DNA from 3 places in the Rahnella sp. BIGb0236 genome. Region 2 is predicted to be linked to each of the others. Evidence: predicted binding sites of a transcription regulator. Region 2 holds the regulator's gene; each other region holds the start of a gene.

Region 1 (10,887 bases), 360 kb from region 2:
CGTCTCCACCGCGCGCGATTTAACGCGGCTGCTGCTGGCTTCACAGCGTTATCCGCTGATCGGCCAGCTGAGCACCACCGCAGAGAAAACGGCCGTCTTCAGCCATCCGGCGTATGCGCTGCCATTCCGCAATACCAATCATCTGATCATGAATCCGTCCTGGAATATCCAGCTGACGAAAACCGGCTATACCGACGAAGCCGGTCATTGCCTGGCCATGCGCACCACCATTAATGGCAAACCGGTGACGCTGGTCGTCATGGATGCCTTCGGGAAATTCACGGCTTTCGCGGACGCCAACCGTCTGCGCACCTGGATGGAAACCGGCAAAACCGTGCCTGTCCCGCAGATTGCTAAGAACTACCGCAAACAGAAAGAGCAGCAGAAGACGCAGCCTTCCGTCGAAGAAGCCGACGACTAAAATACCCGTCATACTTCAAGCCGCAGATGCGTTGGCTGCGCTCAGGCGCCCGAATCACTGACTTGATGTCAGCTCATCGGGACTTCTTTACTTGCCGCCTTTCTGCGACTCGAATTATTTAGGCTATTAATGAAAATGAAAAAGTCCGGCCATGTGCCGGACTTTTTGTTTGCAGGGAATGAACGGATGATCAGAAAATCAGTTTAAATACCCCTGTGAGGGTCAGTAAGCCGACGATAAAGATGATGGCGATGATCCACAGAATAATTTTCATGTTATCTCCTTAACACACTCTTCAGTCGTCATCGGCGATCCGGCTAAGCCAATGATATTCCTTATCAGTATAGTCTCTGCCTGCCTTTTTGCTTGCTGACTGCCGTACTCAGGCCAGCGCCGCGCGTAAACCGCAGGCCGGACTGGTGAGCGGCGTGCCCGTTTGGGTCAGCTGCGCCGCACCGGTCATTGATGCCTGCGCCAGCACCACGCAGGCCGCTCCTTTCCTGTATTCCGCGTCGGCCGCCGCCGCGATGGTCTGCAAATACCCCGCCAGATCCCCCTGCTTAAACTTTTCCCATGCGCCGGGCACAAGCCGCATTTCAAGCTGTGCCAGCGGGTGGTTTTCCACCAGCATAAATAACTGACGTGTTGGCTCCAGCGTGGTTTCCACCGCACAGAGCGCCACCACCTGACCGGGTGTTTTCATGGCCTGTTCTGCCAGCGCCTGATCGACCCGTAAAACCGGCACAGCGGTACTTTCGCTGGCAAGCGTGGCCGCAGGCCCCAGTGTCGAGCAGGTGAGTAACACGCGGTCAGCATTTTCACTCAGGGCCAGCAAGACATCCGCCGTTTGCTGACGGATTTCATCGGTCAGGCCGCCTGCCTGTTCGGCAGCGGCCAGCAAGTCAGGGCGGGAAATGTGCAGAAACTGATGCTGACCCAGCCCGAGAGCCTGCGCGGTGGTTTCAAATACCGCAATATTGCTGTCCGCCGTATGTAAACACGTAATGCGCATGAATCTCTCCTGCAGAATGTTTGCCTCAAAATTGACGGTTTTTTAACCGCCGGGAGGGCGTTTTCGCCTGTAAAAATGTGTTAGTTAGTGTACTCACTCAATTCAAAATAAATAACCTGTTGATTTAAAATAACTAAAGTATGAACCACTTGGTTCAAAATATCTTACTTTCACCTAACATCTTCGTATAATCTCCGTCACAAAATGAAAGCCCATTGCTGTTGTGGGTACATTCCTTTCAGGGCGCGTGAGCAGGAGAAAATACGTGAAACGCAGACATTTTCTGACCTCGATGGCGGTGTTGTTATTCAGCACCGCGCTGAAGGTTAAAGCCAAAATTTTCTCGGGCGGTATGCCGTGGATTATCCATTCGGTTCGTCCGCCGGAGCCAGTGGTAGCGGGCGAGTGGACATTTTTCACTCCCGAAGAAGTCAGTCTGGTCGAAACACTGGCCGACCGCATTATTCCGCCAGACGAACTGAGCATCGGCGGTAAAGAAGCAGGCTGCGCGGTGTTTCTGGATCGCCAGCTGAGCGGCGATTACGGCAAGGCCGTGACCACTTACCGCCTCGGGCCGGTGATTCAGGATGGCTTACCGCAGGCAGGGCCGCAATACAAAGATACGCCCGCCGAACGTTACAGGCTGGGGCTGGCCGCGCTGAATACGGTGGCGAAAGCCCGCAATGGCGGGAAAAACTTCACTGAACTCACCGGCGAACAGCAGGACGATTTACTGCGCCGCGTGGAATCCGGCGAAATCCCGCTGGCAGGTGTCAACGGCCCGCTTTTCTTCAACATGCTGGTGCAGAACATGCGCGAAGGGTTCTTCTCCGATCCGCTCTACGGCGGCAACAAAGATATGGCGAGCTGGAAAATGCTCGGGTTCCCCGGCGCGCGTTATGACTTCCGTGATGTCATCGACCGCCGTGGGGAAGACTTACATATCGAACCCGTCAGCATGCTGACCCGATACGAAAAATCATAAAACCGCCCACGAACGGTCATTGATTGAATTGATTTTTGCAGGAGTACATGTCGTATGAGTAATCAACGTGAGAAGGTCGATGCGGTCATCGTCGGCCTCGGATGGGCCGGTTCGCTGATGGCGAATGAACTGACGCTGGCCGGACTGAATGTGGTGGCGATTGAGCGCGGTTCATGGCGCGATACCAGTAATGATTTCCCGACCACCATCGATACCGACGAACTGCGTTTCGTCAGCCGCCGCGCCATCATGCAGCCGACGGCGGTGGAAACCCTGACATTCCGTAACAACCCGATCCAGCAGGCGTTGCCGCTGCGTGAATTTAACACCTATCAGTTTGGCATGAATGTCGGCGGGGCGGGCACCCACTGGAATGGCATGACCTGGCGCTTCCTGCCGTACGATTTTCAGAGTTACAGCCAGACGGTTGAGCGTTACGGTAAGAATAAATTCCTCGACGGTATGCAGGTTCAGGACTGGGGCGTTACCTTTGCTGACGTCGAACCTTTCTACGATAAATTCGAACGCTACGCCGGGACTTCCGGGAAAGCGGGCAACATCAAAGGCGAAAAAATCGAAGGCGGAAACGTCTTCGAAGGGCCGCGCAGCCGCGATTATCCATTGCCACCACTCAAGCGCACCCAGTTGTCGATGATTTTCGATAAAGCCACCCGCGAAATGGGCTATCACCCGTTTGCCGTACCCGCTGGCAACACGTCAGACGCCTATACCAATCCGCTCGGCATCAATATGGCGCCTTGCACTTACTGCGGATATTGCGAATTCTTTGGCTGCGGCAACTGGTCAAAAAGCAGTCCGAATGCCTGTATCCTGCCTGCGGTAATGCAGCGCCCGAATTTCACGGTGATCACCGAATCGGAAGTCTTGCGTGTGAATAAAGCCGCCGACGGCAAAACCGCCACCGGCGTGACTTTTATCGGCAGCGACGGTGTGGTGTGGGAGCAACCGGCAGATATCGTGGTGATTTCTGCCTACCAGATGGATAACGTGCGTCTGATGCTGCTTTCCGGAATCGGCAAACCGTACGATCATAAAACCGGCGAAGGTGTGGTGGGCCGTAACTATGCTTATCAGACCGTGTCCGGTGCAGGCTTCTTCTTTGAAGATGAAATGATGAATCCGTTTATCGGCGCCGGTGCGCTGTCGCAGGCCATTGACGATTTCAACGGCGACAACTTCGATCATACCGATCACGATTTCATCGGCGGCGGTGTGGCGCTGGTGCACTCCACCAATGGCCGTCCGATTGGCTATTCCAATAACGTTCCGCCGGGTACGCCGCGCTGGGGCGCAGACTGGAAAAAAGCGGTCAAACACAGCTATCAGAACTACAACAACATCTACTGCATGGGTAACAGCTACCCGCACCGCGATGTGTTCCTCGATCTCGATCCTGAATATAAAGACCGCCACGGCCAGCCGCTGCTGCGTGTCACGTTCGACTGGATCGAAAACGATAAACGGTCAGCGAAATTTATGGCCGACCGCTCGGTTGAAATCGCGCACGCTATGGGGGCAAAAACCGTTGTGCGGCAGGAACCGACCACCAAACCGTTCTCACCGATGGATAACCTTTCCTCGCACACCACCGGCGGCGCCTGTATGGGTGACGATCCGAAAACCAGTGCGGTAAACCGTTATCTGCAAAGCTGGGATGTCCATAACGTCTTTGTGTGCGGAGCTTCTGCTTTTGCCAACAACGGCGGATATAACCCGACCGGGACCGTGGGTGCGCTGACCTTATGGGCAGCCGAAGCCATCAGAACCCAATATCTTAAAGCGCCTGGTCCGCTGGTGAGGGCCTGAGCATGAGCGTGAAAAAGACATTAGCAATTATCGCGGGCGTAGTGGTCATTGGCGGCCTGGGCTTTGTTGGTTTTAAAACCTGGCACAACGCCAGCCAGTCGGGCGAGTTTCAGGCACCGCCTTCAGCAGCGATGACCGGCAAAACCGCCATCGAGCGCGGCAAATATCTGGCGCTGGCGGGAGACTGCGTAGCCTGTCACACGGCGCCGGGCGGCGGTAAACCTTTTGCCGGTGGCTACGGGCTGAACACACCGTTCGGCACGATCTACGCCACTAACATTACGCCGGATAAACAAACCGGTATCGGTGGCTGGACCGATCAGCAGTTCATTAATGCGGTGCGTAACGGCAAAGGGATCAACGGCGAGAATCTGTATCCGGCGATGCCTTATAACGTCTACGCCAAGGTCAGCGATCAGGATCTGAAAGACATTAAAGCCTACCTGAATACCGTGCCTGCCGTGCATTACGACGGCCCGAAAACTGACCTGCCGTTCCCGTATAACATCCGTCTGATGATGTTTGGCTGGAATTTGTTGTTCCTGGATACGGCACCGTTTAAAGCGGATCCGTCGCAGTCAGCTGAATGGAACCGCGGGGCTTATCTGGTGGAAGGTCTGGGGCACTGTACCTCCTGCCATACGGCGAAAAACCCGCTGGGCGGCGATAACTTTGGCGTGCATTTGCAGGGTGGAGAGTTGCAGGGCTGGTACGCTCCGGAAATCACCGGGAACCGCCGTCAGGGCATCGGCGACTGGCGTAATGACGAGGTAGTTCAGTACCTGAAAACCGGAGCGAATTCACGTACCGTGGCCGCAGGTCCGATGGCGGAAGCCGTCACCAACTCGCTGCAACACCTGTCAGATGCTGACCTGCACGCCATTGCGGTGTACCTGAAAAGTTTGCCGGGCAGTAAAGACGGTTCCGCGCCTTTAGCGGCTACGTCCGCCATGGCGAACGGCAAGGCACTGTATGCCGATAACTGCGCGGCCTGTCATCAGAATTCAGGGGAAGGGGTGCGCAACATGGTGCCTGCGCTGAAAGGTAATAACGGTGTTCAGGCTACTCAGCCGACCAACATTCTGCATGTGCTGATGAACGGTGCGCAGGGGGCGGCAACGGCCAGCAATCCGACCAGCGCCGATATGCCGGAATTTGGCTGGAAGCTGACCGATCAGCAGATGGCCGATGTGAGTACCTACATCCGTAACGCCTGGGGAAATCAGGCACCGGCTGTCAGCAAACAGGAAGTCGCGAAAGCACGTCAAGGACAGGGGGGGGCAGCTGCGTTGCACAATCCCTGACACTACCGTCAGACACTAAAGTTAAACCGTTAAAGAGCCTCGTAAGAGGCTCTTTTCATTGGTATTTATTCATCCAAACAATGCAACGATGGCATGTATAGATACATAAATGATCGCGTGTTTATCGAGAAGGAAATTGATTTGAGGTGGTTATTTATCCAGTGCAGAATGCCTGCGAATTAAGGATTTCTAAACAGGGAAAGCTCACGTGAGGGACAACAACCATGTTTCAGCTCCGCACACTGGATATCTCACCCGTCAATCCGATGCTCTATTTTCCGGGCGCGTCAGTCTGGCCGGAAGAATACAAAGGAAAATCGCAAATGGAAAAACACATGCAAAATCAGATCAACAATATTGAAAAACAGGGGATCAAAAACGGCGAGGAAATTGCCGGGCTGAATCTGCGGGTCGGGAAGGTGGAGCAGCAGATCACTCACCTGACAGAAGTGGCCACGGAGACCAATCTCCGTGTCGGCAAACTGGAACATCAGATGGTAACACTCACTGATGCGGTGACCGATATCGGAGTGCGGGTCAGCAAAACCGAACAGAACATCTCCCGCATTGACGGGCATCTGCTCAGGATTGACGATCGACTGACGCATATTGATAAACGGTTCGAACAAATCGATAAACGGTTTGAACAAGTGGATGCACGCTTTGTGAAGATTGAAGCCTCACTAAGCGCCATGCAGGCGATGTTTTATAACCTCATGATCCAGCAGACCCGCTGGATTATCAGCATGATGCTGGTCTTGGTAGGCGTGACGTTTACGGCGGCCCGCTTTATCCACTAAGGGCGTCCTGTTGCGGGCTGTCGCTGATTTCGATGAGCGGCCCGCAACAGCAAAATAATCAAAAACGACTATAATATAAACAGGTCGCCACCTTCCTTGTGCCCTGATCTGACGGGCATCCCCGAAGGTTTATCACTGCACGCCGCTGGCGGCTTTCGGCGTACAAGGGGGTGTATCATGGCAAATCATGTTTGGGGACTGATATCCCATCCGGATTCCGAACTGCTGCAAATCCAGCGTGAACGGGAAACCGTTTCACATATGTATTCCCACCATGTTCTTTTAATGGCGCTTATTCCGGTTGTCTGTTCCTTTATCGGTACGACACAACTTGGCTGGAATTTCGGTGACGACGAGAAGCTAATGGTTTCCATGTTCACCGCATCCTATATCGCTGTTATTTTCTATGTTCTGATGCTCGCCGCCGTGGCACTGATGGGGCGGATTATCTACTCGATGGCACGTCGTTATGACAGCCGTCCGACACTCAACAGCTGTATTGTGTTTGCCGGTTATGTTGCCACACCGATGTTCCTCAGCGGGATCGTTGCGCTTTATCCGATGGTCTGGTTATGCCTGTTCGTCGGGCTGATCGGTCTGTGTTACAGCGGATATCTGTTGTATCTCGGCATTCCGAATTTCCTCAATATCGACCGTCGCGAAGGGTTCCTGTTTTCCAGTTCCACACTGGCAATGGGCGTTCTGGTCTTAGAGCTACTTCTGGCTCTGACGGTGATCATGTGGGGTTACGGAACACAGTTATTTTAATGACTTGTGAGATGAGGTTGTTTCGCTCCCTCCCCTGCGAAGGGGAGGGTTGGGGTGGGGTATTAAACCCCTTCGCAGTGGACGAGATGAGCTATTTCAATCCTGCCAGTTTTTCAACTTACTGGTTTTCCCGATCCCCGGATTGAAGCTGTTGGTCGGGTCAGCCTGCCGGTAGAATTCTTTCAGATGCGGTTTTGCCAGATACAAATGCCCGACGTTATGCTCGGCCGGGTATTCCGCCCCTTTGGCATCGAGAAGTTCTAACATCCGGTGTTTAAGTGCCTTGCTGTTTGCCCCTTTTTTGACAATGTAATCCTGATGGAAAACGTGGCACATGAAATGGCCGTAATACAGTTTTGCCACCAGCTGATTGTCGATATCTTCCGGTAAAGTTTCAAACCAGTCCCGGTCATTGCGACGCAATGCGATGTCCAGCGCCAGAATATCTTCCACTTCTTTCTCATGTACCGCGTGATACCGCACGGCGGCACCTGCTGCGGCGAAACGGTGCAGGAAGGCTTTCTTACCTTCGTCGGCGGAACAGATAAAGAAATCGCCCTGACCGTCGCTGAAAAATCGCGTCAAAAAGGTGCGGGCCTCATCAATGCCGGGGCCGGACATTTTCAGCAGTAAATGGTGTTCGAATTTGTCACGATACTGTTTCATCCGTGGCGGAAGATGATTAGGCAGCGCTTTGCTCAGACACTGCATCACACGGTCGCTGAAGTTTTTCGGCAGGAACGGGACTTTACTGGCGTGCGCATCGAACTTGCCTTTGGCGGTAAACATATCCGGCATTTTGTCGGTGCCAAGTTTGTCGATCATCAGGAACGTGTCTTTGCCGTAGACTTCGGTGATATCGAAAATATCGCGATGCATATATTCACCGGCCACCGGCAGGTTAGCGAAATCACGCAGGATCTGACGGCGCAATTCGGTCAGCACGGCGGTATCGTTGGTGCCGATATAGAAAACCTGCTGCTGGGTTTCTGCCGGAAAAGTATCCAGACGCACAGCGAAAACCGCCAGCTTGCCCGCGCAGCCCGAGGCTTCAAATAAGCGTCGTTCATCGGCATTAAAACGTGAAGGCGTATCAGCATCCACTTCACGAACGCGAGAGGCATAATCATGATCCGACGCCAGACGCTGGTCATGCTGGATATCGGTTTCCAGATAATCGCCTTTTTCCAGACGCGTCAGGATTTCTTCCGGCGTTTCACCAAGATTTATCCCCAGATGGTTAATCAGCCGTAGTTCGCCCTGCGCATCAATTTGTGCATACAGCGCCATTTCGGTATATGCCGGACCGCGCTTCACCAGCGAGCCGCCGGAGTTGTTGCAAATCCCGCCGACCACCGACGCGCCAATGCACGACGAGCCAATCACTGAGTGGGGTTCGCGGTTATAAGGCTTGAGGATTTTTTCCAGCTTATAGAGCGTGCTGCCGGGGAAACCGATCACCTGATGGCCGCCGTCGAGCAGTTGGATTTTGTCCAGCTTCAGCGTACTGAAAATGACAATGTCGCGATCATAGTCGTCACCGCTGGGCGTTGAGCCTTCCGTCAGGCCGGTATTGGCCGCCTGCATAATGACAATCTTGTCGGCGGCGATGCAGACTTTGAGCAACTGCCATTGCTGCAACAAGGTCTGCGGAAAGACCACGGCCAGCGCCTTGCCGCCACCGGAGCGGAATCCTTTACGGTAGCGTTCGGTGTTGCTGTCGCCGGTTAATACGTGACGGCTGCCGGCGATCTCTTTCAGCGTGGTGATGAGTGACTGATTATCCATTTCATCTTCCTTTTTTGATGTGATGCCTTCTGATCATAGACTTAAATGACAGGTATTAAGTTAAACGCCATTCGGGATATCCGTTAGGTAATTTCACTTAATCTGTTGCATTTTTGTCATGCGCTGTCCATTAAATCGTCATTGATGTGTCATAAAACTCGCGCTTAATGAACGCCAGATAATGAAAGCAACCGAGAGACAGCATCATGGCGCAAGCTCAACTTAAGCTGGCACAGGCTGAATATCCTCAGACCGGGCCACAACATCTGAACAAAGTGCTGGACGTGAAAGGCCTGGTGAAATCCTATAAATCGGGTCAGCGGGTTCTGGATGACATCAACTTCGACCTCCACGCTGGCGAGTTCGTGGCGGTGATTGGTCGTTCCGGTGCCGGTAAATCGACGCTGCTGCATGTGCTTAATGGCACCATTCCGTTAACGGATGGCAGCGTGGTGTGTCATTACGAAAACGGTGAACAGCAGCAACTGGCTGGCCTGACGGGCAAAGCGCTGCGTCGCTGGCGTTCCGGTTGTGGCATGATTTTTCAGGATTTTTGTCTGGTGCCGCGTCTGGATGTGCTGACTAATGTGCTGCTCGGCCGCCTCAGCCATACTTCCACGTTCAAATCTTTCTTTAACCAGTTCGACGATGAAGACCGCGCCCGTGCCATCTCTCTGCTCGAATGGTTACATATGTTGCCGCATGCCTTGCAGCGTGCTGAAAACCTGTCCGGCGGACAGATGCAACGCGTGGCGATTTGTCGCGCACTGATGCAAAACCCGAAAATTTTGCTGGCTGATGAGCCGGTTGCGTCGCTGGATCCGAAAAATACCCTGCGCATCATGAATGCACTGAAAAAAGTCAGTGAAGAGAATATCGCCGTGATGGTCAACCTGCACTCGGTGGAACTGGTAAAAGATTACTGCACGAGGGTGATCGGCATTGCCAAAGGGCAGATTATTTTTGACGGTCATCCGGAGCAGTTAACCGAGGGCATTTTGCATCAGTTATATGGCGAAGAACACGAAGCAATAAACAGTTAAACAATAACGTTAATTATTTTTGCAGTGCTTATTTCTACTTTCTCTCAATCTACACAAGGTCATCATTACATGAAGAAGTTATTACGTCTGGCAGTTTTCGTAGCAGGTTCTTTTACCGCGATGCACAGCATGGCAGAAGATGCCCCTAAAGAATTAAATTTAGGTATTCTGGGCGGACAGAATGCCACTCAGCAAATCGGTGATAATCAGTGTGTAAAAGATTTCTTCGATAAAGAATTAAATGTCGATACTAAACTGCGTAATTCATCTGATTATTCAGGGGTTATTCAGGGTTTATTAGGCAAGAAAGTCGATATGGTATTGAGCATGTCACCGTCATCTTTCGCCTCAGTCTATATTAATAATCCGAAAGCCGTGGATCTGGTGGGTATTGTGATTGACGATACCGACAAATCCCGTGGCTATCATTCGGTGGTAGTGGTAAAAGCCGACAGCCCGTACCAGAAATTGTCAGACCTGAAAGGGAAGTCATTCGGTTTCGCCGACCCGGATTCCACCTCCGGCTACCTGATCCCGAACCAGACCTTCAAAAAAGAGTTTGGCGGTACCACGGATAACAAATACAACAACTTCTTCTCCAGCGTCACCTTCTCCGGCGGTCACGAGCAGGATATTTTGGGTGTGCTGAACGGCCAGTTCGAAGGCGCAGTGACCTGGGCCTCGATGATCGGCGACCGCGAAACCGGTTATACCTCCGGCGCATTCAACCGTATGATCCGCATGGACCATCCGGATCTGATGAAGAAAATTCGTATCATCTGGGAATCTCCGTTAATCCCTAACGGCCCGATTTTAGTGCGCAGCGATTTGCCACCGGCATTTAAAGCCAAGCTGGTTTCGGCCATTAAGAAACTGGATAAAGATGACCACGCCTGCTTCGTAAAAGCCGTTGGCGGCAAACAACATATCGGCGAAACA
Region 2 (10,887 bases):
TAGAAGTGATTGCGTTATCTGATGAAGGCAAAGAGCTGTTTCGCAAGCGTGTTGATACGCCGAGAAATGACTACGAGCGCACGCTGAAAGCGATTGAGGGGCTGGTGCTGGACGCCGAAAAGGCGACCGGTCAGCACGGCAGCGTCGGGCTGGGGATCCCCGGCACACTGTCGCCGTTTACCGGCAAGGTGAAAAATTCAAACTCGGTCTGGCTGAACGGACAGCAGCTGGATGAGGATCTGGCGCTGCTGTTAAAACGTGAAGTGCATATCGCCAACGATGCCAACTGTCTGGCGGTGTCAGAAGCCACCGACGGCGCAGGTGCCGGTCGTCATACGGTGTTTGCGGTCATCATCGGCACCGGCTGCGGTTCCGGCGTGGCACTGAACGGCGCGGCCCATGCGGGCGGCAACGGTAACGCAGGAGAATGGGGACACAATCCGCTGCCGTGGCAGGATGAAGAGGAAATGCAGTTTGCCCGCGAGGTGCCGTGCTACTGCGGGAAATCCGGCTGCGTCGAGACCTTTGTTTCCGGCACCGGCTTTGCTGAAGATTACTTCCGTCTGTCCGGTCAGCGGCTGAAAGGCGCAGAAATCATTGCGCTGGTGGAGCAGGGCGACGAAACCGCAGAGCGGGCGCTGGGGCGTTATGAACGTCGTCTTGCAAAAGCCCTGGCGAACGTGGTGAACATTCTCGATCCGGATGTGATTGTCTTTGGTGGCGGCATGAGCAACGTCGATCGCATTTATCAGACCGTGCCGTTGCTGATTAAACAATGGGTGTTTGGCGGCGAATGTGAAACGCCGATGCTGAAAGCGGTTCACGGCGATTCGAGCGGCGTACGCGGCGCCGCCTGGCTGTGGCCGCAATCGCGTTTCGCGTTATAAAACAGGGCGTTGTCAGGCAATAAAAAGGGGCGCAGTTTTTGCGCCCCTGATCTCATTCCTCGCGTCACCGTTAAAGCGCCATCTCCCGTTTAAACACCTCCAGCGTATGCGCCTTCACGCGGATAAATTCCGGATGGCTCATGATTTCTGAACCACGCGGACGTGGCAGATCGAACGGCACGATTTCTGCGATCTGCGTCGGCCGCCGCGTCAGCAGTAAAATCTCATCCGCCAGAAACACCGCATCTTCCAGATCGTGCGAGACAATCAGCATGGTGACGCCGGTCGCCAGCTGCACTTCCTGTAATTTATCGCGGATAAACAAGGTCATTTCGAAATCCAGCGCCGAGAAAGGTTCGTCGAGGAACATCACTTCCGGCCGCGTTGCCAGCGCACGCATGATGCACACGGTTTGCTGCTGGCCGCCGGAAAGCTCGTACGGATAGCGTTTCAGATCGAAACGGATATCAAACATCTGCGTCAGTTCCTCCACTCGCGCATTCACATCCGCTTTGCTCATGCCGTGGCGGATCAGCGGGTAGGCGATGTTGGCGCGTGCGCTCATCCACGGAAACAGCGCGTCGCGGTAGTTCTGGAATACGTAGCCGATGGTGGTCTGTGCCAGCGTTTTTCCGTCAAACAGAATGTCGCCTTTATCGACCGGGATCAGCCCGGCGATCATGTTCATCAGGGTCGATTTTCCGCAGCCGTTCGGCCCGAAAATCGATACGATTTTGCCACGCGGCAGATCCAGATTCAGATCGGTGTACAGCGGCTGTCCGGCAAATGCCTTGCTCAGCCCGCGGATCGTTACATGGGTGTCGGGGCGGGTGGCGTATTGCGGCAACTGCGGGCCTTTATAATCCGGGTTCAGCGAGAGAGGTTGCGTCATGCTTTGCTACTCCAGTGGACGGTTTTTTTCTCGATCAGCAAAAAGGCCAGATTAAGCAGGTAACCCAGCGCGCCGGTGATCAGGATCGAGGCGTACATGTCTTTGATATTGAACACCTGCTGGGCATCAATGATCCGGTGGCCGAGGCCGGTTTCGGATCCGATAAACATTTCGGCGACGATGACGATCACCAGCGCTATCGACACGCCGGTACGCAAACCGACAAACGTCTGCGCCAGACTTTCCATCAGCATGATGTCTTTGAAAATATGCCAGCGGGAAATCCCCATCACTCTGGCCGCCATCAGGCGGGTTTTTTTGGCATTCATCACGCCGTAGGCGCTGTTAAACAAGATCACCAGCACGGCGGCAAAGGCGGCGATAGCGATTTTGTTGGCATCGGTGATGCCGAAAATCAGCATAAACAGCGGGATCAGTGCCGACGAGGGAGTAGAGCGAAAGAAGTCGATGAGGAATTCCAGACTGCGGTAAACCTTTTCGTTACTGCCTAAGATCACGCCGAGCGGCACGCCGATCACCGCCGCAAAGGCAAAGGACACCAGCGTGCGGTAGAGGGTTGCGCCGATGTCAGTGCGCATGGAAGCATCCGAAAACGACTGAAACATGTAGCCGATTGTCTCGACGGGTGAGGGCAGAAGCACCGGATTCAGCCATTTTGCGCTGACGGCCAGTTGCCAGAATAAAAACAGCAATACCGGACCGACCAGCGGCAGTAACCTTGAAGACCAGCGTGAAGTCATCCTGTTTCTCCTTATCCCTGATAAATCAGCGAGGCGACATCTACCGGCTTGCTGAAGATTTTTCTTTCGGTAAAGACGTCATAAAACTTCTGGAACCATTGCAGGTTGTCGCCTTTTAAATCGGGATACATCACAAAGCCCGGCAGCGGCACTTCCTTCACCAGCGCCGGTTCAATGCTGGTGTAACCGGCGACGTTTTCGCGGGCTTTGTCAGGCTGTGCGGCGATGAACTCCACGGCTTTCTGATAAGCAGCAATAAACTTTTTGGTTTGTTCCGGTTTGTCCGCGATAAAGCTGGCGTTCAGTGCCGCCGCGCCGCCAAACCACGGGGCGTCGGCATTGCCGAGCACGTATTTAGAAATCACGCCGGTTTCCAGCGTGCGGGAAAGATGCTTCATGCGCCCGACCGTGCCGGTCGGTTCCAGCGTATAGACGCCGTCAATTTGTCCGGTCGCCAGCGCCGGAGCGTGCTGGCCGACCGGCAGTTCGATCACCGACGGGTGAGTGAAGCCATTTTTCTCCAGAATAATTTTTGCCATGGTGACGTTCTGGATCCCCGGACCGCAGGCGATTTTCTTGCCTTTCAGGTCACTGATGGCGCTGGCTGTGCTGTTCAGCGGCACCAGAAATTCATCCAGCACCAGCTTATGGTTGGACGGGTTGGAGCAGATAATTTTGAACAGCCCCGGTGAGGTGATCGCCCCCAGCCCCAGCGCGCCGGTTGCCGTGCCGTTGGCGCAGCCGTGGATCCTGCCGGTGATCATCCCCTCGACAATTTGCTGGGCGCTGGCGAATTTGACGCCTTTCACATTCAGTCCGGCTTGTTTAAAAAAGCCCTGTTCCAGCGCCACATACAGCGGTAAACCGCCGACAATCGGCCAGTAACCGATGCGGATCTCATCGTCTTCGGCGGCAAAGACGGACGTCGGGATCATTCCGCCAAGGGTGGACACTCCGCCGGTAATGGCGAGCCATTTCATCAGCTGGCGACGTTTTTTATCAACTTCAGGTTTGATGTTTTTCATTGGCGGTTCCCTAAGCGGTTATGAGGGCGTTGCAACTTGTACTGCAACTTGTATACATAACGTTAAGCACAGGGCGTGCCAGTTCATTCCGGCAGCGGGAATAAACGTAAATTCAGCAGGTTGGGGAAAAAGCGCGCACTGAACTGGTGCGATTTTTGTGCACGCTTTCACAAAAAGGATCCACCGCAGGGCATGCGGCTAGCAATTTATCTAGCAACCTGCCCGGCGGTGGCGAGGGATCAGACTTTAAATTCACTGCTCAGGCGGCTGATGCCCAGACCGTTCACTTTGGTGACTTTAATCTGCACCGGAATACGGTCTTTCATCGCCTCGACATGGCTGATTACGCCGATGGTTTTACCCGAGGCATTCAGACTGTCGAGCGCATCCAGCGCGGTGTCCAGCGTGTCGGCATCGAGCGTGCCGAAACCTTCGTCGAGGAACAGCGAGTCGATGCGGGTTTTATCGCTGACCAGATCCGACAGCGCCAGCGCCAGTGCCAGACTGACCAGGAAACTTTCGCCGCCGGATAACGTGCGGGTGTCGCGCACCGCGTCCGCCTGCCAGGTATCGACCACCTGCAACTCCAGCGCATCGCTGGTTTTACGCTGCAACAGATACCGGCCATGCAGTTTTTCCAGCTGACGGTTGGCCAGATACACCAGATGATCGAGCGTCAGACCCTGCGCAAATTTACGGAATTTCGCGCCATCGCTGGAGCCAATCATCTGATTGAGATAGCCCCAGTCATCACAGGTCAGCTGCGCCTGCGCAATCTGAGCAATCAGCGCCTGTTGTCCGCTGTGACGCTGTTTGTCGCTTTCCAGCTGATTCTTCACTTCCCCCAGACGTTGCTGTAAGGCTTTCAGCTGTTGCGCCAGCTCCGCCTGTTGCGCGGTCAGCGCGTGAAGATCGCTGCCGGTCTCACTGAGATGCGCGGGGCGGGCAAGCCGCTGTTTTTCCAGCATGTCTTTGGCGTCGACCAGCAAGGCCTGCGCCTGCGCCAGTTGTTGTTGCAGATGTTCTTTACGTTGCTGAAGCTGCTGACGTAACGCGTCATCCAGCAACGCCTGTTTTACGGCGTCCTCATCCGCAAAGCCGCTGGCGCCGAGCGCCTGTTGCCACGCCTGTTCCGCCTGCGTCAGACGTGTCAGCGCCTGCTGCTGTTGCTGCTGCGTACTGGCGAGCTGACCGGCAAGCTGATCACGCTGTTCCTGCGCCTTTTGCAGCGCGGTCTGAGCATCGCTGACGGCCTTTTCTGCCGCCTGCTGTTGCTGATGTAAGTGCCCGCGTACCTGCGCCACCTGACGATCGCCGAACAGTTCGTGACGTCTGGCGTTCAGTTCCGCCAGTGATTTTTCACCCTCAGCGCACTGTTTTTGCAGCTTCGCGAGATGTTCCTGGGATTTCGCCTGCGTCTCTTCCAGCCGGGTGAAACGTTCGGTCAGCAACGCGCTTTGCTGCTGCACTTTCTGCTGTGCGTTCAGGGCATCATTCAGGGCATCTTTGGCCTGTTGCAGCGCCCGTGCCAGCTGTTCGTGCTGGCTGATCAGCGTCTGAGACTGCTGCTCTTCGTCGTCGCGTGCGGTCAGCCATTGTGTGATGTCAGCGGTGTCATGCAGCGTGAAGGTCAGATTCAGCGATTCGCGGAGCTGCTGCCACTGCGCGGTATGCGCATTCAGTTGCTGCTGATCCTGCTCCAGCTGGCTTTGCAGGCGGGTTTGCTGCTCTTTCAGACTTTTGATTTTCGCTGCCAGTTCGATGCCGCTGGCTTTCGCCGCATCAAACTCCAGCTGCATTTTCTCGACGCGCAGCGCCGTTTCAGAAGGTTTTACCTCCTGATAATGTTCAATTGCCGGATGCGATGTCGAGCCGCACAGCGGGCAGGCCTGGCCGCTTTGCAGGCTGGCGCGTTCGGCTTCGAGGCTGACGATCAGCATTTCCTGTTTATGCAGGGTTTTGACATCGTTGAGATGGTCCAGCTGTTTCTGACATTGCAGACGGATGGCGCCCAGACGCTGTTCTTCTTCAGCCAGTTGTGTCTGGTACTGCGCGGCATCGTTGTGTTGTTGCAGCACCCGCTGGTTCAGTTGCGGGAAAATTTGCATCAGCGAGAACAGCTGCTGACGCACCGGGCGCAGCTGGATGAGTTCAGTCTGCCTTTGCTGCAATGCCGCCCGCGGGTGCTGTTTTTCCAGCGCCGCCTGTTGTTGTTGTGCGCTGCTCAGTGCGTCGGTCAGTGCGGTCTGGCGGGTCTGATGCTGACGGCTTTCTTCGTCCAGTTTCTGACGTTCTGCCGTGATTTGCACCAGCGCCGCGTGTTGTTCAACGACCTGTTTCTGTGCGTCACCGGCCGACTGCTGCATTTCAGCCAGCGATTTATGCAGCAGGGCGATGTCGCCATCCAGCGGCAGGATCTTTTCCTCGATCAGCGTCTGCATCTGGCGCTGTGCTTCCGCCTGTGTCTGCCGCGCCGTTTGTGCCTGTTCTTCCGCCTGTTTCAGCGGCATCAGCTGCGCAATCTGCTGTTCCTGCTGCTGCGTCAGTTGTGTCAGCCATTGCTGAAGGCGTTGCGATTCGTCCTGACAACGCTGGCGATCCACGAGTAACGGACGCAGTTTTTCTGCCGGTTCACTGCGCGCCAGTTGCTGTAACTGCGGCGCGGCGGCCAGATTTTCCTGCTCTGCGGCGGTCAGTTGTTGCTGAGATTGCTGCTGTTTTTGCTGCACCTGCTGCCACTGTTGCAGCCAGTTCAGATCCTGCTGGCGCTGTTGCGCCTGCTGACTGAGCGTGATTTCCTGCGCGTTCAGTTCAGCAAGTTGTGCTTCAAGCGTCTGGCGCTGTTCTTCGCTGAGCAGTTCGATCCCGGCCATGCGCTGGTGCAGACCATCAAGCGTTATCCGCGCTTCTTTATGTTGCTCAAATACTCGCTCAGACAGCAGTCCGTAAATTTCGGTGCCGGTCAGTTCTTCCAGCAGTTCGGCGCGATCGTTGGCATCCGCATTCAGGAACGCGGCGAACTGCCCCTGAGACAGCATCATCGATTTGGTGAAACGTCCAAAATCCAGTCCGGTCAGTGAGGCGATGGTGTCGAGTTTGTCGCGCACTTTGTCAGCCAGAATTTTGCCGTCGGCCAGCAGAGCCAGCTCCACTTTCGGTGCCTGCAGGTTGCCTTCCGGCGAGTTTTTGGCGCGGCGCTGGCTCCAGAATGCGCGGTAACCCACGCCTTTGACTTCAAACTCCACCTCCGCCAGCGATTCGGCGGTGTGGCGGGTCATCAGTTCGTTCTGGCTTGGCGTGATGTTCAGACGCGGCGTCTGGTGATACAGCGCCAGACAGATGGCGTCGAGCAGGGTGGTTTTCCCCGCGCCGGTCGGGCCGGTAATGGCGAACAATCCGTTACTGGCAAAAGGCTCGGCGGTGAAGTCAATTTTCCATTCGCCTTCCAGCGAATTCAGGTTTTTTAAACGCAGGCTGAGAATTTTCATTGTGCGCTGTCCTCCGCGTTCTGACCGCTGGTGACCTGTTCAACCACCTGCGCAAATAAGGTACGCATCCGCGCCTGACGCGGTTCATCGGGATCGGGTTCCAGCGCCAGCCGCCGTTCAAAGACATCGCCGACGCTCAGTTCGCTGAGGGTTTCTTTTTCCTGTTGCTCAATGCGGTTGATGCGCTGTTCTTTGCTGCGGCGTAACAGCACCACTTCTACCGGTAAATCTGCCGTCAGCGCCTGAATACGTCGCTGAATATCGCTGAGATAATCCTGCGTGGAGACTTCAATATCCAGCCAGACGGGTTTTGCCGGATCGCCGCCTTCGAACTGTTTCAGTTGCTTTTCAATCTCCGCCAGCGAGCCTTTGATGATCTGCATCGGCTGGAAAACCGGGATTTCCAGCGTCTCGATGGCGTTGAGTGTCGCACCCTCGAAATCAAGCAGATAGACGCTTTTGGCCTTGCTCAGCTCGTCAAAACTCAGGGCAATCGGCGAGCCGCTGTAGCGGATATGGTCGGTTTTGGCGACGCACTGCGCGCGGTGAATATGGCCGAGTGCCACATAATCGACTGGCGGGAAAGCCTGTGCCGGAAACGCATCGAGCGTGCCTATATAAATGTCGCGCACGGAATCGGAGGTGCTGACGCCGACGGTGGTCAGATGGCCGGTGGCAATCACGGGCAGCGGTACGCCCAGTTCATCGCGTTTCGCCTGCGCGGCCTGCCACAGCGCGTCATAATGGGCGGCAATGGCTTCCTGTAATGCCAGCTGTTTGTCGCTGCCGGATTGTCCGGCCTGACTGGCAAGCAAATCACGCGGACGTAAAAACGGAATGGCACACAGCACCGCGCCGGGCGTTCCGTCGCGCTGACGGAGCACTAAAATTTGTTCCGCCAGGTTTTCACCCACGGTGGCAATCACCCGGGTATTCAGACAGGAAAGCAGTTCGCGGGATTCGTTGAGCGTGGCGACAGAATCGTGATTACCGGCCAGCACCACCAGCTGGCAGCCGGTTTGTTGTAATTCCACCACGAAGCGGTTATACAATTCGCGGGCATAACTGGGCGGTGATCCGGTATCGAAAATATCCCCCGCGACAATCACGGCATCGACCTGATGTTGCTGCACCTGACCGGTCAGCCAGCGCAAAAATGCCTGATGTTCGGCAGCGCGGCTTTTGGTAAAAAAGTACTGGCCGAGGTGCCAGTCTGACGTGTGGATCAGGCGCATGAGACTCCCGTATGGATCCTGGATGACAACGATGGGGCAAAGTATAAACGTCGGCGGGGGACGCTGTCCCCGATAAATCAGACCAATTTCAGCAAGATGCCCGCTAAATAGAAGAAATGTCTCTGTCATATTTGACTGTAATGAACCATCCTTTCTATTCATAAATCTGTCACAAAACTGACGCATAATGGCGCCCGCAATCAAATAAAAGATCGCTAACCTATTGGCAGGACCTACGATGGCTAGACGTATATTGGTGGTTGAAGACGAAGCTCCAATCCGTGAAATGGTGTGTTTTGTACTGGAACAGAATGGCTATCAGGCAGTAGAAGCTGAGGATTTTGATTCAGCGATCGGGCAGCTTGTTGAACCTTACCCTGAACTGATCCTGCTTGACTGGATGTTACCCGGCGGTTCCGGTATTCAGTTTATTAAACACCTGAAACGTGAAGCCCTGACCCGCGAAATCCCGGTGATGATGCTGACCGCGCGCGGTGAAGAAGAAGATCGGGTGCGCGGCCTCGAAGTCGGTGCCGATGATTACATCACCAAACCGTTTTCTCCGAAAGAACTGGTTGCCCGCATTAAAGCCGTGATGCGCCGCATCTCGCCAATGGCGGTAGAAGAAGTGATCGACATGCAGGGTTTAAGCCTGGATCCGTCGTCTCACCGTGTGATGGCCAACGAGCAGGCGCTCGATATGGGGCCGACAGAATTTAAATTATTACACTTCTTTATGACGCACTCCGAACGTGTTTACAGCCGCGAGCAGTTGCTGAATAACGTCTGGGGCACTAACGTTTATGTGGAAGATCGCACGGTTGACGTGCATATTCGTCGTTTGCGTAAGGCGCTGGAAACCAGTGGACATGACAGAATGATCCAGACTGTTCGCGGTACCGGATACCGTTTTTCAACGCGTTATTGAGCCCTCACAGCGGAGAATCTGTGTGCTAGAACGTTTGTCATGGAAACGGCTGGCAGGTGAATTTTTTCTCTTTTGCCTGCCCGCGTTAATCCTCGGTATCTTCGTCGGCCATTTTGGCTGGCTCCTCTTTGTGTCGCTGATGGCGGCACTGGGCTGGAATTATTACAACCAGCTGAAACTTTCTCACTGGCTGTGGCTCGACCGCAGCATTACCCCGCCGAATGGCCGCTGGAGCTGGGAGCCGCTGTTTTACGGCCTGAACCAGATGCAGATGCGTAACCGGCGTCGGCGTCGCGAATTAGGCCAGCTCATCAAGCGTTTTCGCAGCGGTGCCGAATCGTTGCCGGACGCCGTGGTGCTCACGACCGAAGAAGGCAATATTTTCTGGTGTAACGGACTGGCTCAGGATTTGCTCGGTTTCCGCTGGCCGGAAGATAACGGCCAGCACATCTTTAACCTGCTGCGTTATCCGGAGTTCCGGCTGTGGATCCAGACCCGTGATTTCAGCCGCGCCCTGAATCTGCAACTCAATAATGAGCATTACGTCGAGTTTCGCGTCATGCCCTATTCCGAAGGGCAACTGCTGATGGTGGCGCGCGACGTCACGCAGATGCGCCAGCTCGAAGGCGCACGGCGTAACTTTTTCGCCAACGTCAGTCATGAACTGCGAACCCCGCTGACGGTATTGCAGGGTTATCTGGAAATGATGGAAGACGCCAAGCTGGAAGAACCGTTTCGCAGCAAAGCGCTGGATACCATGCAGGAACAGACGCGGCGGATGGACGGGCTGGTGAAACAGCTGCTGACGCTGTCGAAAATTGAAGCCTCAGCGAATATCGATTTGCACGAGAAAGTCGATATTCCGCTGATGCTCGGCATGCTGGAACGTGAAGTGCAAACGCTCAGCAACGGCAGGCATGACGTGGTGTTCCGGGTAAACGACAAGCTGAAAGTGTTCGGCAACGAAGATCAGCTGCGCAGCGCGGTGTCGAACCTGGTGTATAACGCGGTCAACCACACGCCAGCCGGTACCCGGATTGAAGTCAGCTGGCAACAAACGCCGCACGGCGCGCAGTTCCAGATAAGCGACAACGGACCGGGTATTGCACCGCAACATCTGCCGCGCCTGACGGAACGTTTCTACCGCGTCGATAAAGCCCGCTCACGCCAGACCGGCGGCAGCGGCCTCGGACTGGCGATCGTCAAACATGCGCTCAGCCATCATCACGCCAAACTGGAAGTGATGAGTGAAGTCGGCACCGGAACCCGCTTTATATTTACGCTGGCACCGAAGTTGATTGTTCCTGAGGAACAGACCACGCAAAGCGATGTGAAAGGATAAACCACCACGCCACAGCACTCGCTGTGGCTTCTTCTAGCAGATGATCTGCAAACCTTTTTCTTCGATCAGCATCAGTAAGATCAGAGCCGCACCGGTGGGTTTGGTTTCATCCCGCTCCCATTTTTGAATGCTGTTAGCCGACATATTGATGAGTCTGGCCAGTACACCCTGACTGATTTTTTCTTTTTCCCGCAGCGCACGAATACGTTCAGCTGAACTTTCGGCAAAGGCTTTCAATCTCTCTTCCTGCATGGCTTCATCAACAATTTTGTTAATTTCGCGCATCGTGGTTTGGGTTACCACGCCAGATGAATCATGGAAGCGTTGAG
Region 3 (10,887 bases), on a different contig from region 2:
GGTGATACCTTCCGTGCCGCAGCCGTAGAACAGTTGCAGGTCTGGGGTCAGCGCAACAAGATCCCGGTGATTGCACAGCATACCGGTGCGGACTCCGCGTCCGTTATCTTCGATGCCATTCAGGCGGCGAAAGCCCGTAATATCGACGTACTCATTGCCGATACCGCCGGGCGTTTGCAAAACAAAGCGCACCTGATGGAAGAGCTGAAGAAAATCGTCCGCGTGATGAAGAAGCTCGACGAAGATGCACCGCATGAAGTGATGCTGACGCTCGACGCCAGCACCGGCCAGAATGCAGTCAGTCAGGCGAAATTGTTCAACGAAGCCGTCGGGCTGACCGGGATAACGCTGACGAAACTGGATGGCACCGCGAAAGGCGGCGTGATCTTTGCCATCGCCGATCAGTTCAGCATTCCGATCCGCTACATTGGTGTCGGTGAAGGTATCGAAGATTTAAGGCCGTTTAAGGCAGACGATTTTATTGAGGCACTTTTTGCCCGAGAGGATTAATACGGATGATTCGCTTTGAACAGGTCAGTAAAGCTTATCTGGGCGGACGACAGGCGCTTCAGGGCGTCAACTTTCACATCCAGCAAGCGGAAATGGCATTTCTGACCGGACACTCAGGCGCAGGGAAAAGTACCCTGCTCAAGCTGATTTGCGGCATTGAACGCCCGAGCGCCGGTCACATTTTGTTTGGCGGTCATGACATCAGCCGTCTGAAATCCAGCGAAGTGCCGTTCCTGCGTCGCCAGATCGGCATGATCTTTCAGGATCACCATCTGCTGATGGATCGTACCGTCTATGACAACGTGGCAATGCCACTGATCATTTCCGGGGCCAGCAGCGAAGATATCCGCCGTCGCGTGTCGGCTGCGCTGGATAAAGTGGGATTACTGGATAAAGCGAAGAATCTGCCAATCCAGCTTTCCGGCGGGGAACAGCAACGTGTGGGCATCGCCCGTGCGGTGGTGAACAAACCGGCGGTGCTGCTGGCGGATGAACCGACCGGTAACCTCGACGGCGAATTGTCGGAAGGCATTTTGCGTTTATTCGAAGAATTTAACCGTGTCGGCGTCACCGTTCTGATGGCGACGCATGACGTGGGTCTGATTGCCCGTCGTAATTACCGCACGCTGACGCTGAGTCAGGGGCGTATGTCGGGAGGGATGTACTAATGGCGAACAGTCCGAACCCGGCGAAAACCGCCAAAAGTGCCCGCGCCGCGAAAAGCAAAGCGTTGCAGGGTGGCTGGCGCGAACAGTGGCGCTATGCGTGGATGAACGCGCTGGCTGACATGCTGCGTCAGCCGCTGGCGACGCTGCTTACGGTGATGGTCATTGCCATCTCCCTGACGTTGCCAAGTGTCTGTTATCTGGTGTGGAAAAACGTCAGTACCGCGGCTGAACAGTGGTATCCGACGCCGCAACTGACCGTGTATCTCGACAAAGCACTGGATGATGACGCCGCAGAAAATGTGGTGAAAACCCTGAAAACCGAAGCGGGCGTGGATAAAGTCAATTATCTCTCCCGTGAAGAAGCAATGGGTGAATTCCGCAACTGGTCAGGCTTTGGCGGCGCGATGGACATGCTGGAGCAAAATCCGCTGCCTGCCGTCGCCATTATCACGCCGAAAATGAATTTCCAGGACTCCGCCACACTCAACACCTTGCGCGACCGCGTGGCGGCGGTGCATGGCGTGGATGAAGTGCGTATGGATGACAGCTGGTTTGCCCGTCTTGCGGCGCTGACCGGTCTGGTGGGGCAGATTGCGGCGATGATTGGCATCCTGATGGTGATCGCCGTCTTCCTGGTGATTGGTAACAGTGTGCGACTGAGTATCTTCAGCCGTCGCGATACCATCAACGTGATGAAGCTGATTGGCGCGACCGACGGATTCATTTTGCGGCCGTTCCTCAACGGGGGGGCGATGCTCGGTTTCACCGGCGCGTTGCTGTCGCTGATCCTCTCGGAAGTCCTGGTGCTGCGCCTTGAGAGCGTGGTGACCCAGGTCGCACAAGTGTTCGGCACGACGTTTGACCTGCACGGTCTGGGCTGGGATGAAAGCCTGTTGCTGCTGATCGTGTCCGCAATGATTGGCTGGATTGCCGCCTGGCTGGCGACGGTTCAACATTTACGGCGATTTACACCACAGTAGTGAGAATTTGCTATAATGTTCCCCTGCTGCTCAGTCTTTGTGTTCAGGGGAACAGCCGATTCTTGCTATATCGTCCCATCATTTTCCTGCTTCCCCTGCAATGGCACAAATTCACTATCCAATAGTCAGTCTGTCACATACAGTCATCAGACTGTTGAATCTGTCCGTGAACTTTATGTAAAATTCGTGGTCGTAGAGCAGCGAATATGAAGGGCTCGGCGTTGCTTTGTTGTCGCCCCTGAAGGCCAGCAACGTAGCGGTATCATCCCGCAGCAACGTGGTATAAAACCTGCATTACGTCATACATGAGAGGCTTGAATGACCAAAGAAATGCGCACTTTAGCATTAGTACCCCAAGGTAGCCTGGAAGCCTATGTTCGGGCCGCCAATGCCTATCCTATGCTCACCGCAGAGGAAGAACGGGCGCTGGCTGAACGGCTGCATTACGACGGTGACCTGGAAGCAGCGAAAGAGCTGATCCTGTCTCACCTGCGCTTTGTTGCTCACATTGCCCGCAACTATTCAGGTTACGGTTTGCCACAGGCAGACCTTATCCAGGAAGGGAATATCGGCCTGATGAAAGCGGTTCGCCGTTTTAATCCGGAAGTCGGTGTGCGTCTGGTGTCCTTTGCCGTGCATTGGATCAAAGCAGAAATTCACGAATATGTGCTGCGTAACTGGCGCATCGTGAAAGTCGCCACCACCAAAGCGCAGCGTAAGCTGTTCTTCAACCTGCGCAAAAACAAACAGCGTCTGGGCTGGTTCAGCCATGACGAAGTGGAGCATGTTGCCCGCGAACTGGGTGTCACCAGCAAAGATGTGCTGGAAATGGAATCACGCATGGCCGCACAGGACATGACGTTTGATCCGACCCCGGATGATGAACCACGCGACGGCGCAGCGATGGCACCGATGCTGTATCTGCAAGACAAAAGTTCTGACTTTGCAGAAACCATCGAAGAAGATAACTGGGATCAGGACGCGACCGACAAACTTTCCAGTGCAATGGAAGGTCTGGACGAACGCAGCCAGGATATCATCCGTGCCCGCTGGTTAGACGACGATAACAAATCGACCCTGCAGGAACTCGCCGACAAGTACGGTGTTTCCGCAGAACGTGTTCGTCAGCTGGAAAAGAACGCGATGAAGAAACTGCGTATGGCGATCGAAGCCTGATAAACGCAGATTCACCCTGTTAAAAAGCGACCTTTATGGTCGCTTTTTTTATGCCTGAAATTCAGCCTTCAGGATTTTTTCCAGACATTCCCTTCACGCACAAAACCACAGGCCTGCATAAAGGCATCCAGCACGGGTTCCGGCTCTGCGTGCATCGTCCAGCTTTTCACCTGCGGCAGTTGCGCCTGCAACTCTTCCATCAGATACAGCCCGACACCGCGACGGCGCGTCACTTCCCGTACCCGCAGATCGCTGAGTTGCCCCTGATCGCCGTCGAGGGTGATTTTCACTGCACCAAGAATGCGTTCATTAAATACCGCCGCAAACAGCGCACGGTTGTTTTGCAAAGAGGCCTGCCAGTCATGTTCGGTTTGCTCCGGCCAGATTTTTGCCAGATCGATCAGGTCCTGGGCGCTGAGTGAAGTGCGTTTTTGGATGGTTAATTTCATGAGGCGGACGGGTCAGAAAATGGGAACGCCAGTGTAGCGGATCGTTCTGAAAAACGGGCGTAACTTTTTTTGTACAGTAACAGGTCGAAAACTTTTTTAGAGATCTCTGCATAAGCGATAAATGTTGGCTTTAATCAATAATGCCAGTGTTAACGACTGATTGTTTAAATCCGAACCGCTTTTTCACCCAAATAAAATTCTGTTTACACCTCATATTTCTGATTGTGCCATTTGATTTGCAGAAGAAAATTCCTGTTTAATGATATGAATTATAAAGTCTTATTCGAAAACAAGACGAAATAAGCCGGTAACTCGTTATTACTTATACTAAATTTCCTAAGTGATGATGTTTTGAACAGGCAACAAAAGAGCAAACCACAACACACACATGAACGGGGTAATCGGATGAAAGTAACAAAGGGTAAGATCTGGCTGGCAGGTTGTATTGCATTAGCAATGAGTCAGGCGGCATTCGCCAAAGATATTAAAGTCGCCATTGTGGGTGCTATGTCAGGTCCGGTTGCCCAGTACGGTGACATGGAATTTACAGGTGCAAAACAAGCTATCGCTGACATCAACGCCAAAGGCGGCGTGAAGGGTGACAAACTGGTTGGCGTGGAATATGACGATGCCTGTGACCCGAAACAAGCCGTGGCGGTCGCCAACAAAGTGATCAACGACGGTATCCGTTACGTGATCGGCCACTTGTGCTCTTCTTCCACTCAGCCTGCTTCTGATATCTATGAAGACGAAGGCGTGCTGATGATCACCCCGGCGGCGACCAACGCTGACCTGACCACCCGTGGTTATAAAATGGTGATGCGTACCACCGGTCTGGATTCCGATCAGGGTCCGACTGCCGCGAAATACATCCTCGACACCATCAAACCAAAACGTATCGCTGTTGTGCATGACAAACAGCAATACGGCGAAGGCCTGGCCCGTTCCGTACAGGACGCGCTGAAAAAAGGCGGCGGCAACGTGGTGCTGTTTGAAGGCGTGACCGCAGGCGACAAAGACTTCTCCACACTGGTGGCGCGTCTGAAGAAAGAAAACGTCGATTTCGTCTATTTCGGCGGTTACTACCCGGAAATGGGGCAGATCCTGCGTCAGTCAAAACAAGCGGGTCTGGCAGCGAAATTCATGGGTCCGGAAGGCGTAGGCAACTCCTCACTGTCTAACATCGCCGGCGATGCTTCCGAAGGCATGCTGGTAACCCTGCCAAAACGTTACGATCAGGTTCCGGCTAACCAGCCAATCGTCGATGCCCTGAAAGCCAAGAAACTGGATCCAACCGGTCCGTTCGTCTGGACGACTTACGCTGCATTGCAGGCGCTGACCACCGGTATGGAACGCAGCGGCAGCATGGAACCGGCAGATATCGCCAAAAACCTGAAATCAGCGTCAGTGGATACCGTCATGGGCCCGCTGAGCTGGGATGAGAAAGGTGACCTGAAAGGATTCGAATTCGGTATTTTCGAGTGGCATAAAGACGGCACGTCTACCCCGATCAAATAAAACCGCACCAAAGTGGTTCTCCGCTCCCTCCCCTGCGAAGGGGAGGGCTGGGGTGGGGTATTAATGGCAACGGCGTTGTTTGCAAAACCCCCTCCCAACCTCCCCCTTCGCAGGGGGAGGAGTAGCACAAGTTATCAAACCCTTGATTAATAAGGATAGGGTATGTCAGAGCAGTTCCTCTATTTCATTCAGCAGATGTTCAACGGTGTCACGTTGGGCAGCACTTATGCGCTGATCGCCATTGGTTACACCATGGTTTACGGCATTATCGGCATGATCAACTTCGCCCACGGTGAGGTGTATATGATCGGCAGTTATGTCTCTTTTATCGTAATCGCCGCTCTGATGATGATGGGTATCGACGCCAGCTGGTTGCTGATCGGTGCCGGTTTTATCGCCGCGATTGTGATTTCCAGTGCCTACGGCTGGAGCATTGAACGCGTGGCGTATAAGCCGGTGCGTAACTCCAAACGACTGATTGCACTGATTTCCGCCATCGGGATGTCAATTTTTCTGCAAAACTACGTCAGCCTCACGCAAGGCTCACGCGATCTCGCTTTACCAAGCCTCGTCACCGGCCAGTGGAAACTGGGCGAAGCCAACGGCTTTGCGGCGACCATCAGCACCATGCAGTTAATCATCTGGATCGTCACGTTTGTCGCGATGCTGGCGCTGACCCTGTTCATCCGTTATTCGCGTATGGGTCGTGCCTGCCGCGCCTGTGCGGAAGATCTGAAAATGGCCAGCCTGCTGGGGATCAGCACTGACCGCGTAATTTCCCTGACCTTCGTGATTGGCGCGTTAATGGCGGCCGTCGCGGGCGTTCTGCTCGGTCAGTTCTATGGCGTGATCAACCCGTACATCGGCTTTATGGCCGGCATGAAAGCTTTCACCGCTGCGGTTCTCGGCGGCATTGGCAGTATTCCGGGCGCGATGATCGGCGGCCTGATTTTGGGCGTGGCCGAAGCGCTGACCTCGGCGTATCTGAGCACTGAATATAAAGACGTGGTGTCCTTCGCATTACTGATCGTGGTGCTGCTGGTGCTGCCGACCGGTATTCTTGGCCGTCCGGAGGTTGAGAAAGTATGAAGCGCCTGAATCTGTTAAATGCGCTGGTTTCCGCTTTCGTCCTGCTGGTGCTGGCGGCGTTCATCATGGGCCTGCAACTGGGCCTTGATGGCACAAAACTGGTGGTCAACGGCGCGGGTCAGGTTCGCTGGACGTGGATTGCCATCGGCTGCGCCATCGTCTTCGTGTTCCAGTTATTCCGTCCGATGGTCAGCAGCGGCCTGAAAAAAGTCTCGGGGCCGGGCTGGGTGTTGCCAAGCTTTGATGGCTCGACGCCGAAACAAAAACTGCTGGCGCTGGTGCTGATTATCGCTGCCATTGCCTGGCCGTTTATCGTCTCGCGCGGCACGGTGGATATCGCCACGCTGACCCTGATCTACATCATGCTCGGCCTCGGTCTGAACGTGGTGGTCGGGCTGTCCGGCCTGCTGGTACTGGGTTACGGCGGCTTTTACGCCATCGGCGCTTACACTTACGCGCTGCTCAATCACTATTACGGCATCGGATTCTGGGAAGCCTTGCCGCTGGCCGGACTGGTGTCAGCAGCCTTTGGTTTCCTGCTCGGATTCCCGGTGCTGCGGTTGCGCGGAGATTATCTGGCGATTGTGACGCTCGGATTCGGCGAAATCGTCCGTATCCTGCTGCTCAATAATACCGAACTGACCGGCGGGCCGAACGGCATCAGCCAGATCCCGAAACCGACGCTGTTCGGGCTGGAGTTCAGCCGGACGCCACGCGACGGCGGCTGGGATACCTTCAGCAACTTCTTCCATGTTGCCTATGACCCGAGTGACCGCATTATCTTCCTGTACATGGTGGCGCTGCTGCTGGTGATCGCCACCTTGTTCATCATCAACCGTCTGTTGCGGATGCCGCTGGGCCGCGCGTGGGAAGCGTTGCGTGAGGATGAAATTGCCTGCCGTTCGCTGGGGCTGAACCCGACCCGCATCAAACTGACTGCGTTCACCATCAGCGCCGCATTTGCCGGTTTCGCCGGTACGCTGTTCGCCGCGCGTCAGGGCTTTGTCAGCCCGGAATCCTTCACCTTTGCGGAATCTGCCTTCGTGCTGGCTATCGTGGTACTCGGCGGAATGGGCTCGCAGTTTGCGGTCATTCTGGCGGCGATTCTGCTGGTGGTTTCCCGCGAGCTGATGCGTGATCTCAACGAATACAGCATGTTACTGCTCGGTGCGTTAATGGTGCTGATGATGATCTGGCGTCCGCAGGGCTTGCTGCCGATGAAACGTGTTCATCTCAAACTGAAGCTTTCGAAGAAACAAATCGCGGATCAGGGGGAACAGGCATGAGCACGCAACCTCTGTTAGCGGTTGAAGGTCTGATGATGCGTTTTGGCGGCCTGCTGGCGGTCAACAACGTGGCGCTGAACCTCAACCAGGGCGAAATTGTTTCGCTGATCGGCCCGAACGGTGCCGGTAAAACCACGGTATTTAACTGCCTGACCGGTTTCTACAAACCGAGCGGCGGCACCATTAAGCTGCGTGATCAGCATCTGGAAGGGTTGCCGGGGCAGAAAATTGCCCGCATGGGCGTGGTGCGTACTTTCCAGCACGTGCGACTGTTTCGTGAAATGACGGTGATTGAAAACCTGCTGGTTGCCCAGCATCAGCACCTGAAAAGCGGCGTACTGGCGGGGCTGTTCAAAACGCCGGGTTTCCGTCGCGCCGAAACCGATGCGCTGGATCGCGCTGCCGACTGGCTGGAACGTGTCGGATTACTTGAACTGGCCAACCGTCAGGCGGGCAATCTGGCCTACGGCCAGCAACGCCGTCTGGAAATCGTCCGCTGCATGGTCACGCGGCCGGAAATCCTGATGCTCGATGAACCGGCTGCCGGTCTTAACCCGCGTGAAACCGAAGAGCTGAACCAGCTGATTGCGGAATTGCGTAACCAGCACAACGTGTCGGTGCTGCTGATTGAGCACGACATGAAACTGGTGATGGGCATTTCTGACCGCATCTACGTGGTGAATCAGGGCACGCCGCTGGCACAAGGCACACCGGCTGAAATTCGTAATAATCCTGACGTGATCCGCGCCTATTTAGGCGAAGGTTAAGGGACAGAACAAGATGTTGTCATTCAATCAGGTATCCGCCCATTACGGCAAAATTCAGGCGCTGCATGAAGTCAGTCTGAGTATTAACAAAGGCGAAATCGTCACGCTGATCGGCGCGAACGGCGCGGGTAAAACCACGCTGCTCGGCAGTTTATGTGGCGAACCGCGTGCCTCCCACGGCGCGATCATTTTCGAAGGGCAGGACATCACGCAGTGGCAGACCGCCAAAATCATGCGCGGCGATATCGCGATTGTGCCGGAAGGCCGTCGGGTGTTTTCCCGCATGACGGTGGAAGAGAATCTGGCGATGGGCGGATTCTTTGCCACCCGCGATCAGTTTCATGCCCGGCTGGAGCGCGTGTTTACGCTGTTCCCGCGCCTGAAAGAGCGTCGCGTTCAGCGTTCCGGCACCATGTCCGGCGGTGAGCAACAGATGCTGGCAATCGGCCGTGCGCTGATGAGCCAGCCGCGTCTGCTGCTGCTCGATGAGCCGTCGCTGGGGCTGGCACCGATCATCATCCAGCAGATTTTCGACACCATCCAGCAGTTGCGTGAAGAAGGGATGACCATCTTCCTGGTCGAGCAAAACGCCAATCAGGCGCTGAAACTCGCCGATCGCGGTTATGTGCTGGAGAACGGTCATGTGGTACTGGAAGATACCGGCGCGGCCTTGCTGGCGAACGAAGCGGTGCGTGCGGCCTATCTCGGCGCATAAAGTGGCTTCACATTTTAAAAATCTGTGATAAATCTGGTAAACCGCACGGCAAGCGCTTTGCGGTTTTTATTTTGTCTATAAATTAACATCTCTTACATTCGTATAACTTTGCACATCATCAGGAACATGTCATGAACACAGAAGGTTTACTCGCCGCCCGTATGGTCAGGCTCAAAAGTTCAGCCATCCGGGAATTGCTGAAACACAGCAAGATGGAAGGCGTTATTTCGCTGGCGGGTGGTATTCCTTCTTCGGCGCTTTTTGATTTCGACGGTCTGCGTGAAGCCACCCAACTGGCGATTACCGAACAACCGGAACACGCATTCCAGTATGGTCTGACCGAAGGCAGTTATACGCTGCGTGAGCGTATTGCTGAGCTTTGTCAGCAACGTGGCGTGGTCGCAAGCCCGGACGATATCGTGGTCACCGCAGGCTCCCAGCAGGCGCTGGATCTGGTGATGCGCGCCGTGGTGAACCCGGATGACATTTTCGTGGTGGAACGCCCGACCTATCTGGCGGCGTTACAGACGCTGGAACTGGCTGAAGCCAAACTGCTGTCCGTCGGTTCTGACGGCGACGGCATGATTGTCGACGAACTGGCGGAACTGCTGAAAACGCAGAAAATCAAAGGTGTGTATCTGGTGCCCACGTTCGGCAACCCGAGCGGTGTGACCCTGAGCCGCGCCCGTCGTGAGCAACTGGTGAAACTGGCGGCAGAGCATGAATTCCTGATCGTCGAAGATGACCCGTACGGCGAACTGCGATTCACCGATGAACGCCAGCCGACGCTGTTCGAGCTGTCGAAGGCGCTGTTCGGTCACGCGGAGAACATCATCTACACCTCGACGTTCTCCAAAATTCTGGCACCGGGCCTGCGTCTGGGCTGGGTAATTATGCCTGACTGGTTGCTGCATAAAGTCGCCATCATCAAACAGGCTGCGGATCTGCACGCCAGCGCGCTGTCGCAGACTATCGCGGAATACTATCTCGGTCTGGGTCGTCTGCCGAAGCAGATCGAAACCATCCGTGCGGCGTACAAAAAGAAATGTCAGATCATGGCCGGACTGCTGGAAAGCGAACTGGGCGATGTGCTGACCTTTGAATACCCGAAAGGCGGTATGTTCCTGTGGGCGCGCTTCCGCGAACCGCGTAACTGCGCGGAGTGGATGAAAAAGACGCTGGAGCAGGGCGTGGTGTTTGTGCCGGGCGAATTTTTCTACGCCGATAACCCTGACCACTCGACCTTCCGTCTCTCCTTCGCCACCGCGACGGAAGAACAAATGCACGAGGCGGTCGCCCGTCTGAAACGCGCACTGTAATTCCTCTTTTTCGTCTTCCCTGAGGCGCATCGTTAACCCGATGCGCCTTATTTTTTGCCATCTGTTCGTCACCTGCACTTCATGCTGCTGTCACTTCATTGTCATTTAACGGTTATTTTTCTGTCATTTAGCCGTGTCATTTTACCAGCGATTAAAAACGTTTCTTAACATCCATTATTTCTCTGCACTTGCAGCACACCAGCAGAATTCAGGAGACAGGCATGTTCATCAACCTCAAAAAAACGGTCATCGGCACCGCGCTGACGCTGGCTTTCAGCGCCAATGCATTCGCTGTGACAGAAATTCCTTTCTGGCACTCAATGGACGGCGAATTAGGCAAAGAAGTGAACTCGCTGGCCGACCGTTTTAACCAGACGCACCCTGATGTCAAAATCGTGCCTGTCTATAAA

The links. Region 2 encodes PhoB, which activates phosphate uptake and scavenging genes when phosphate is short. Its sites were predicted from a motif close to CTGTCATAAAACTGNCNNAT; they were not measured.
Region 1: a site for PhoB is predicted at 9,052-9,071, ahead of phnC (phosphonate ABC transporter ATP-binding protein). Genes of this name have one in related genera too.
Region 3: a site for PhoB is predicted at 2,299-2,318, ahead of rpoH (RNA polymerase sigma factor RpoH). Genes of this name have one in related genera too.

The regions. Positions count from the first base shown of each region.
Region 1 is NZ_SOAO01000002.1:254,350-265,236, reverse strand. It holds gene pbpG (D-alanyl-D-alanine endopeptidase) at 1-421, shown strand, start outside; gene EDF78_RS04695 (aspartate/glutamate racemase family protein) at 804-1,433, opposite strand; gene EDF78_RS04690 (gluconate 2-dehydrogenase subunit 3 family protein) at 1,699-2,418, shown strand; gene EDF78_RS04685 (GMC family oxidoreductase) at 2,473-4,245, shown strand; gene EDF78_RS04680 (c-type cytochrome) at 4,248-5,549, shown strand; gene EDF78_RS04675 (hypothetical protein) at 5,774-6,349, shown strand; gene EDF78_RS04670 (Yip1 family protein) at 6,527-7,117, shown strand; gene dld (D-lactate dehydrogenase) at 7,214-8,905, opposite strand; gene phnC (phosphonate ABC transporter ATP-binding protein) at 9,112-9,948, shown strand; gene phnD (phosphonate ABC transporter substrate-binding protein) at 10,018-10,887, shown strand, end outside.
Region 2 is NZ_SOAO01000002.1:617,623-628,509, reverse strand. It holds gene mak (fructokinase) at 1-887, shown strand, start outside; gene EDF78_RS06440 (ABC transporter ATP-binding protein) at 958-1,779, opposite strand; gene EDF78_RS06435 (ABC transporter permease) at 1,776-2,540, opposite strand; gene EDF78_RS06430 (ABC transporter substrate-binding protein) at 2,552-3,565, opposite strand; gene sbcC (exonuclease subunit SbcC) at 3,805-7,053, opposite strand; gene sbcD (exonuclease subunit SbcD) at 7,050-8,288, opposite strand; gene phoB (phosphate response regulator transcription factor PhoB) at 8,527-9,216, shown strand; gene phoR (phosphate regulon sensor histidine kinase PhoR) at 9,239-10,558, shown strand; gene EDF78_RS06405 (helix-turn-helix domain-containing protein) at 10,592-10,887, opposite strand, start outside.
Region 3 is NZ_SOAO01000017.1:46,172-57,058, reverse strand. It holds gene ftsY (signal recognition particle-docking protein FtsY) at 1-510, shown strand, start outside; gene ftsE (cell division ATP-binding protein FtsE) at 516-1,178, shown strand; gene ftsX (permease-like cell division protein FtsX) at 1,178-2,158, shown strand; gene rpoH (RNA polymerase sigma factor RpoH) at 2,477-3,334, shown strand; gene panM (aspartate 1-decarboxylase autocleavage activator PanM) at 3,403-3,783, opposite strand; gene EDF78_RS23225 (branched-chain amino acid ABC transporter substrate-binding protein) at 4,189-5,301, shown strand; gene livH (high-affinity branched-chain amino acid ABC transporter permease LivH) at 5,464-6,390, shown strand; gene EDF78_RS23215 (high-affinity branched-chain amino acid ABC transporter permease LivM) at 6,387-7,676, shown strand; gene livG (high-affinity branched-chain amino acid ABC transporter ATP-binding protein LivG) at 7,673-8,443, shown strand; gene livF (high-affinity branched-chain amino acid ABC transporter ATP-binding protein LivF) at 8,457-9,158, shown strand; gene EDF78_RS23200 (PLP-dependent aminotransferase family protein) at 9,290-10,477, shown strand; gene ugpB (sn-glycerol-3-phosphate ABC transporter substrate-binding protein UgpB) at 10,699-10,887, shown strand, end outside.